Regions from separate parts of the Glutamicibacter sp. HZAU genome, predicted to be linked through region 1. Evidence: predicted binding sites of a transcription regulator. Region 1 holds the regulator's gene; the other holds the start of a gene.
What was found. The regulator LexA, encoded in region 1, represses DNA repair genes until DNA is damaged. The targets are predictions, from matches to a motif close to TCGAACANNTGTTCGA.

Region 1 (4,288 bases):
AGGCTCAGTGCGGACTTGGTGCTGGCCAAGGAGAATTCGGCGTACGCCTCGTCAACGATCACCATGCCGTTGTGCTCGCTCATGGCTTCGTACACGGCCGTGATGACATCAAGGCCAAGCGCGGTGCCGGTGGGGTTGTTCGGCGAGCACAGGAACACGATATTCGGCTTGTGCTCGCGGACCTGCGCGGCTGCAGATTCGGCGGACAGGGTGAAATCCTCGGCGCGTTCACCGGCGATATAGGTGGTATCAGTACCACTGGCCAACAGCGGGTACATGGAGTAGGTGGGGCCGAAGCTCATCACGGTACGGCCTGGACCACCGAAGGCTTGCAGGATCTGCTGCAGGATTTCATTCGAACCGTTCGCGGCCCAGATGTTCTCCTTGGTGAGCGAGTGGCCGAGGTAATCGGCAAGAAGTTCACGAAGCTCGGTGAACTCGCGGTCGGGATAGCGATTCAGAGTTGCCGCTGCCTTGGCCACTTCCTGGGCAATGGCGTCTACGACTACCGGTGGCAACGGATGGGTGTTCTCGTTGACGTTCAACTGGATCGGCACGTCAATTTGCGGTGCGCCATAAGGGGATAGCCCGCGGAGATTCTCACGCAAGGGCAGCTGACTCAAAAGTTCACTGCGGTCATTCACGCATCAAGTCTACGTGCGCAGCGAGCCCGCCAGTGAATCCGCTACGGCTGCAGGTAACAAACACTGGACAGCGGGGGAAGCTAGCCGGCAAGGACCGGAATCGACAAGGTATCTCCAACCTGGATTTCGCTGCCGTCCAAGGCGTTGAGCTCCGCGATGTGGCCAACTGCGGAAGTCACGTCGTAACCGGTGGCATAGTCGCGAGCCAAACTCCATAGCGTATCTCCGGGGATCACGGTGACATCGATGGTTCCAACCCCAGCAGGATCTTCTGCCGCGGCATGCGCGTCAGAGGCGAACATGGAGAAGAAGAAAGCAGCAGCGATCGTGAGTGCGAAAACGGGCATCCCCACCAGCACAGCCCAACCGCGGCGGTTGATGCGGATTTTCAGCGGCGCTTGGGTCTGATCTGAGTCAAGTGCGACGGTAGCCATGACGTTGTCTCCTCAAGAAATTCAAGTGATGCGAATTTTTATTCGAAAGAACTGATTCGAAAACTTGTTCGAACCTCGTATATCTGTTCTAACAGAGATTCGCGGAACTTGTCCAGAAGTTTTCGAACAAATCTTTGAAAGAAGCTCGCTTATCTACTAAGATTTCGAAGTAGACGAGCAATGAAAACATCTCACCATCTAGCTCCGACAGTTTGGACACGCAAACTTTCGAATGATTGCTAGGGAAGGCAAAATCTCATGTCAGCATCACAACGCACTCCCCGATCGAATGCACGTTCGCTGACGATTCGCCAAAAGAAGATCCTTGAGACGATCCAGCGGTCTATCGGCAAGAACGGTTATCCGCCATCGATGCGTGAGATTGGCGACGCTGTCGGACTCAAGAGTCTGTCGAGCGTGACCCACCAGTTGAGCCAGTTGGAAAAGCTCGGCTATATCCGTCGAGACCCACGCCGTCCGCGCGCGATGGAAATCCTGCTGCCGCTGCAATTGTCCGACGATGCCGAAAAGGCCGAGGCCTCGGAGCCGGTCGAGCCGGCTGCCAGCGAAGACGCCAAGATCATTGAGCTGAGCACTTCTGCTGACACCACCATGGTTCCGCTGGTTGGCCGTATTGCTGCTGGCGGTCCGATCCTGGCAGAACAGTCCGTCGAGGATGTTTTCTCGTTGCCTCGTCAGCTCGTGGGCCACGGCGAACTGTTCATGCTCAAGGTGTCCGGCGATTCAATGGTTGACGCCGCGATTTGCGACGGCGACTGGGTAGTTGTCCGCCGACAGCAGACGGCAGACAACGGCGACATCGTCGCAGCCCTGCTGGACGAGGAAGCGACCGTCAAGACCTTCCGGCAGCGTGATGGGCATACTTGGCTGCTTCCGCAGAACTCGCGCTACGAACCGATTTTGGGTGATGCAGCAAAGATCATGGGACGCGTCGTCTCGGTCATGCGCTCGCTCTAGATTTCGTGTGGATATTGCGCTGGTGCTTGGCACCAGCGCAATTTTCGTTTAATCAGCTACTCGCCGGCCTCGAGCTCGATCTGGGCGGCCGCGGCGAAGATCATCCAGCGCTGGACTGCCGTCGAGAGCCGGCGCGGTTCCTGGTCGATCAGATGGCCTGCAGTTGCCGTGACCAGTTGCCTGGCCTGCTCCCTGCTTGCTGCTTCCAAGCGGTGATCTTTCGCGGCGAGGGCCAGATACCGGCACAGGATTCCGGCAAAAAGGTTCCCGTCTCCCCCGCGGTTGAACGCGAGTACTCCGGGCGCGGAAGACAGCGAGTGCGTGGTCGCATCGATCAGCACCTGGGCGTGAGCCAGATCGGCTGGCTCGCCAAGCTCAAGCAACGCGCCTAGCACCGTGCCCTGGTTATAGGTATAGATCGCTGGCTCCACCGTATGCCCCTGGCTGGCCAACCGCAGCCCGTCCAAATACAGCCCACGCTCGGCGCTGAACAGGTTCTTCTCCAGCCATTGGAGAACCTGCCGTGCGGTGTCCTTCTGTCCGGTTCGGCCGAAGAACAGGGCTGCCGGCCCATTGGCCGGCGTATTCTTGAAATCCCGTTTTTTCGACCAGTACAGGCCGCCGCCCAGCACCTCGTCCATGCCAGCTTGAAGCTGTTCTCCCAGCACCCGCATTGCAGTCCGAGCAGCGTGGTTTCCTTCTCCCGTCACGGCCAGCGTGAACTGCGCCAGACGGCCGCTGGCCAAGGCAAGCCACGCCATATCGTCGAAGAAGTAGTTGGGCAGCATCCCGAAGTTGCGAATTCGAATGCCACGCAACAGATGATTGGCCCGGGCCAGCTCGGCACGCGCCGATTCCGCGTCGCCTGCTGCCAGATAGGAGTGGCCGTCATCAATGATGGCATCCAGATAATGCGCCTGCCACCAATAGTTCCACTCCGAAAACGGGTGCGCGCAGCCATTGAGATCGCTGAGCAAGCTTCCGTCGCGCAACCGGTGCGCCCTGCTGTAGTTCTGCCCAATCCAGGTTCCGGGCAGCCGCAAGAGGCGCCGTCCGAAACGCTGGTGGGTGTCGATGGCGGCTTGGTGTGCCAATTCCTGCATGGACTCCATGGTGCCTTCCGGTTCACGCGGCATCAGTTCTTGTCACAGACCTTAGTGCATCTCCAACCATCCTGCTGATAGTGCTTAAAGAACTTGAGCTGCCCCAAGTCCAAGGACAGCTCAAGTTCATGCTCTGGCTGCAGCTATTTCCCGTCCGGGTTCAAACGCTGGAGAACTCCGGTGATGACCTTCTTGTCGACAGTCGGCCACATCGGCGGCAGGGTCGCTTTCAAGAAGCTGCCGTACCGTGCAGTGGCCATGCGCGAATCGAGGATCGCCACCACGCCCTTGTCCCCGACCGAACGGATCAGGCGTCCAGCGCCCTGGGCCAGTCGAATCGCGGCATGGGTGGCGGCCACCTGCATGAAGCCGTTGCCGCCATGCTTGGCCACGTCCTCGGAACGGGCTTTGGAGATCGGGTCGTCCGGGCGCGGGAACGGGATCTTGTCGATGATGACCAGCCGGCAGGAATCTCCTGGCACGTCCACGCCCTGCCACAGGGTCATGGTTCCGAACAGGCAGGTGTCGCGTTCGCTGCTGAACTGCTCGACCAGCGACTTCATGCTGCCCTCGCCCTGGCACAGGATCTCCACGTCCAGGCGTTCGCGCAAGATGCTTGCCGCTTCTTCGGCGGAGCGTTTCGAAGTGAACAGAGCCAGTGCACCGCCGCCGGAGGCCTTGATGAGATCCTCGATCTCATCCAGCGTCTCGGCGGCCAGTTGGCGGCCCGGCTTGGGCAGATGCTTGGCTACGTACAGGATGCCCTGCTTCGGGTAATCGAAGGGACTGCCGACGTCCACGCCGGTCCAGGACGGAGCCCCGGCGCCCATCAGACCCAGGGAGCCTGCGACCGAGTCGAACTGCGAGCCGATAGCCAAGGTAGCGCTGGTCAAGACGACCGTGCGCCCGTCGAAAAGCCCTTCGCGCAGCTTGCCGGCAACGGACAACGGAGCAACGTTCAACGTGGCTGGCTGGGTCTCGTCAGCTTCGACGTAGCCCCGGCCTTCGACAAACTCCCGCGGACGGGTGGTGTACAGCACCTCGCGGCGCTCTTCGGATTCGAGCATGCGAATCGCATCGTCCATCACCGCCTGCAGCTGGGAGCGGGCGGTCTGACGGCCACCGTCAG
Region 2 (4,288 bases), on a different contig from region 1:
AGGAGGTGGAGACGGTGCCGATCAGGCCAATGTTCTTGGTGCGTGCTGCCAGTGCGGACAGTACCGAGATGGGCTCGTAGAAGCCGTTCATCTTGATGTCGCCGCGCATCACGGTGTTGGCATGGACGATGTCGCCAAAGAAGATGGCATCAAGCTTGGCGTCTTCAGCCATCTTGGTCAGGTCGTAGACGAATTCCAGGTTGGCCAGCTCATCGGAGCGCGAGCCGTCCATGCGCCACGAGTCCTTGTGGTAGCCAGCTGGCAGCATGAAGGTGGTGAGCACCATGTGCTGGGGGTTCTTGGGAGTCATTGAAACTCATCCTTTCCTGCGAATGCGACGGGAAGCACTGAATCCATGTTTACAAGAGTCCACAAAGTAGTAAATAGAGAACTTTTGTGCCATGGCATTCAGAAAAATTGATGTTAGAAGTCAAAAACTGGTCCGCGTACCCACAGGTACGCGGACCGGCGGTGGGGTTAGGCGTTCAGCTTTGCGTCGGCCGATGCTGAGCCAGCGGTCTTCGGAGACAATGCGGCGCCTTCCGGGCTGATGCGGATTGCGATCAGTCCGATCACCAGGATCGCCACCCAGAAGATGCCAACCGCGGTGATGCCGAAGCTGACGGCCAGCGCGGTGCAGATCATCGGGGTGAAGCCGGCACCGAGGGTTGAGGATCCCTGGTAGGCCAGCGACGCGCCGGTATAGCGGACATCGGCCGGGAACAGCTCGGAGATGTAAGCGCCAATCGGTCCGGCGAGAATGCCCTGGATGACGCCATTGCCGACGATCACTGCTACTGCGAAGCCCCAGCCGGTGCCATTGCTCATCAGGAAGACCGCGGGGAAAGCCCACAGGATACCGGCTGTGCCGCCGATGGTCAGGATGGTCTTGCGTCCGTACTTGTCCGAGAGCTTGGCGGCCAAGAAGCAGACCACGATGGTGACCATGGCCGCGTAGCCCTTGGTGTTCAGCACGAAGGAGCGGTCCACGCCTTGGGCCGCGGCTTCGGAAACGCCCCATGAGGTCAGGACGCCCTGGCAGGTGTAGAAGCCGAGCGAAGCGATCAGGGTAATGATGACGGTGCGGGAGTGGTTCTTCAGTACCAGCGAGATCGGGGTCTTGCGTTCCTGCTGGCGTTCGGCGGCTTTCGCATCCATTTCCTGGAAAATTGGGGTTTCTGCCACCTTCAGGCGGATGACCATGCCGATGATGATCAGGACTGCCGAGAAGATGAACGGAATGCGCCAGCCCCATTCAAGGAACGCATCACCGGTGGAGAAGGAGACGAAGGAAACCAGGAAGGTCGCCAGCAGGCCGCCGGCCGGAGCTCCGGCATTGGCGAAGGAAGCTGCGAAGCCGCGCTTGGAAGCCGGGGCGTGTTCCAAGGCCATCAAGGTGGCGCCGCCCCATTCGCCGCCGACTGCTACACCCTGGATCACGCGGAGCAGGACCAGGATGACCGGAGCGGCCGCGCCAATGGTTGCCGTCGTAGGCAGCAGGCCAATGGCAACGGTGGCCACGCCCATCATCATCATGGACAGCACCAGCATCTTCTTGCGTCCCAAGCGGTCGCCGAAGTGGCCGAAGACAATGCCGCCCAGCGGGCGGGCGATGTATCCGACAGCCAGGGTGCCGAAGGAGGCGAAGAGAGCCAAGCCAGGGGTCAGGTTGCTGAAGAAAACCTTGTCGAAAATCAGCGACGCCGCGGTGGCGTACAAGATGAAGTCGTAATACTCGATGACACTGCCCAAGAAGCTGGAACCGAGAATGCGGCGCAAATCCTTGGTATTGAGGGAGTCGCTGGGCTCCATTGCCTGTGCTGGGCGGTTCTGCTGTGATGAGGACACCTGAGAACCCTTCCTTTTCGCTGATGTGACTTAAGCCATAGTGGCTTATTTCACTCGCGCTGTCCAATTTTTACGCATTTTAAGACTAATAATATTTTCTTGAAGAGGTAAAAACCGCGGAATTCCGCGGTTTTGAAAAATTTCTTCAGCGAGTGACTTGATCTGGGTCACAGAAGTTATATAAACTGATGCACAGAATATATTTTTGAACCCGCGTGGCGGGACGCCCGATAAAGGAGCAGCAAAGATGAGTGCACGCACTGGAGAGCAGTACCTGGCAGGGCTCAAGGATTCCCGCGAGGTCTGGCTGGGAGATCAGCGCATTGACGTCACCGAGCACCCGGCATTTGCCGGCTCGATCAACGGCATGGCAGCGTACTTCGACTACCAGCACAAGTATGCAGATGACTGCCTGATGGTCGATGAAGAGACCGGCGAGCAGCATAACGTCTCGCTGCTTCGCCCGAAGAACGCGGAAGACATCGCACGCCGCCACCGCGCCTTCGACCGCCTGGCCCGCTACTCCAACGGCATGCTTGGCCGCACTCCCGACTACGTCAACGTCGTGCTGGCCGGCCATGCTTCGCGTCCGGACATCTTCGCCAAGTCCGGGAACCCGGTCTACTTCGAGCGCCTGCAGAACTACTGGCGCCTGGTCCAGGAGAAGGACCTGGCCCTGACCCACACCATCGTGCATGCGGCCATCGACAAGTCGGTCGGCGAGCTGCAGGGCATCAATGAAGAACTGACCCTGCGCGTGGTGGACCGCACCGAAGAAGGCCTGATCGTGCGCGGCGCGAAGATGCTCGCCACCCTGGGCCCCATCGCCGACGAGCTCTACGTCTACCCGGCCGTGCCGATCCAGAAGGGCTTCGAGGAATACGCGCTGTCCTTCGCCATCCCGGTCGCCACCAAGGGCGTGGTTTCGGTATGCCGCGACCACTACGGCGTGGACCAGCCAGTGGTGGACAAGCCATTCTCCTCGCGCTTCGACGAGCAGGATGCGGTCATCATCTTCGACGACGTGCTGGTTCCGTGGGACCGCGTCTTCATCGACGGCCAGCTGGATGTCTACAACTCCCTGAATGCCGGCACCGCCACCGGAAACACCCAGCAGCAGACCGCCATCCGCGCATCGGTGAAGCTCGAATTCGCTTATGACCTGTGCGTGCAGATGGCCAAGGTCACCGCCACCGATACCAAGCCGGACACCGCTGCGATGCTCGGAGAAATCTACTCCTACCTGCGCATCGCCCGCGCCGTGATCCACTCGGCCGAGGTCAACGCCTCGGAATGGGGCGGCGGAGCGTTCTTCTGCCACGATGACATCTCCGCGCTGCGCACCATGATGCCAATCTGGATGGCACGCGTGAACGACATCATCAAGTCGATGGGCTCGCACAACCTGCTGGCCACCCCGACCGCGTCCGCCTTCGAGGATCCTCGCCTGGGCCCACTGCTGAAGAAGTACCTGCCAGGGGCCAACGGCATTGCGCCGGAGGAACGCGCCAAGATCTTCCGCACCGCGTGGGACTTCGCCGGATCCGCGCTGGGCAGCCGCATCGAGCTCTACGAGCGCTTCTACCTGGGCTCGGTGGGCCGTGCCCGCGGCCTGGACCACCGCAAGGCCCAGATGAAGGGCGAAACCGGTGCCTTCGAGGCGATGTTCGCGGAGTTGGGCATCGACCCGGTTCTGGCAGAGCAGTCCGGACTGGACCTCGACGCCGCGGCAACGCGCGCCTGAGGAAATCATGGCTAACCCGACGCCCGATGTGCTCGATGCGCTGCTGGAGCACCTGCTGGAAACCCAGTACGCCCAGCTGCCGGAGGAAACGATCCAGCGTGTGAACCAGCGCCTGCTCGACTCCGTGGGAGTCGGAGTAGCAGGCCACCGTGCCGATGATGCGGCGGGCCTCATCGAGGTAGCCAAAGCCTGGGGCAGCGGTGAAGAAGCCACCGTGCTGGGGACCGGAATCAAGCTTCCGGCCACCTCGGCGGCCTTCGTGAATGCTGCCTTGATCCGGTCCTTCGACTTCGAGCCGGTGGAAGCCGAAGGCCCAGCCGGCAAGCAGGTGGCAGCCCATATTTCCGGCACCACCGTGGCCGTCGTGCTGGCCCTGGCCGAAACGACCGGGGCGAGCGGCGAAGAAACCTTGGCCGCGCTGGCGCTGGGTGATGACCTGGCAGCCCGCTTGGCCATCGCCGGCGGCTTCGATGTGTACTCGGGGCAGGACAATACCGGTACGCTCAATACCCTGGCCGCCGCGTTCATCGCCAGCCGAATGCTCGGGCTGACCAAGGCCCAGGCGCGGCATGCAACAGGCATCGCGGTGAACCAGGCCGCGGGCAACGTGGCCGCCATCTTCGATGGCGCCAACAGCTTCAAGCTGCCCATGGCCTTCGCCGCGCGATCCGGAATCGCTGCCGCGCAGCTGGCCAA

Region 2: a site for LexA is predicted at 2,042-2,057, ahead of EKH49_RS11785 (4-hydroxyphenylacetate 3-hydroxylase N-terminal domain-containing protein). Genes of this name have one in related genera too.

The regions. Positions count from the first base shown of each region.
Region 1 is NZ_SCKZ01000002.1:427,877-432,164, reverse strand. Features, by position in the region: gene EKH49_RS04610 (histidinol-phosphate transaminase) at 1-644, opposite strand, end outside; gene EKH49_RS04605 (LysM peptidoglycan-binding domain-containing protein) at 725-1,078, opposite strand; gene lexA (transcriptional repressor LexA) at 1,337-2,056, shown strand; gene EKH49_RS04595 (glycoside hydrolase family 76 protein) at 2,113-3,159, opposite strand; gene EKH49_RS04590 (ATP-dependent DNA helicase) at 3,303-4,288, opposite strand, start outside.
Region 2 is NZ_SCKZ01000006.1:427,194-431,481, forward strand. Features, by position in the region: gene EKH49_RS11775 (LLM class flavin-dependent oxidoreductase) at 1-310, opposite strand, end outside; gene EKH49_RS11780 (MFS transporter) at 478-1,848, opposite strand; gene EKH49_RS11785 (4-hydroxyphenylacetate 3-hydroxylase N-terminal domain-containing protein) at 2,096-3,592, shown strand; gene EKH49_RS11790 (MmgE/PrpD family protein) at 3,600-4,288, shown strand, end outside.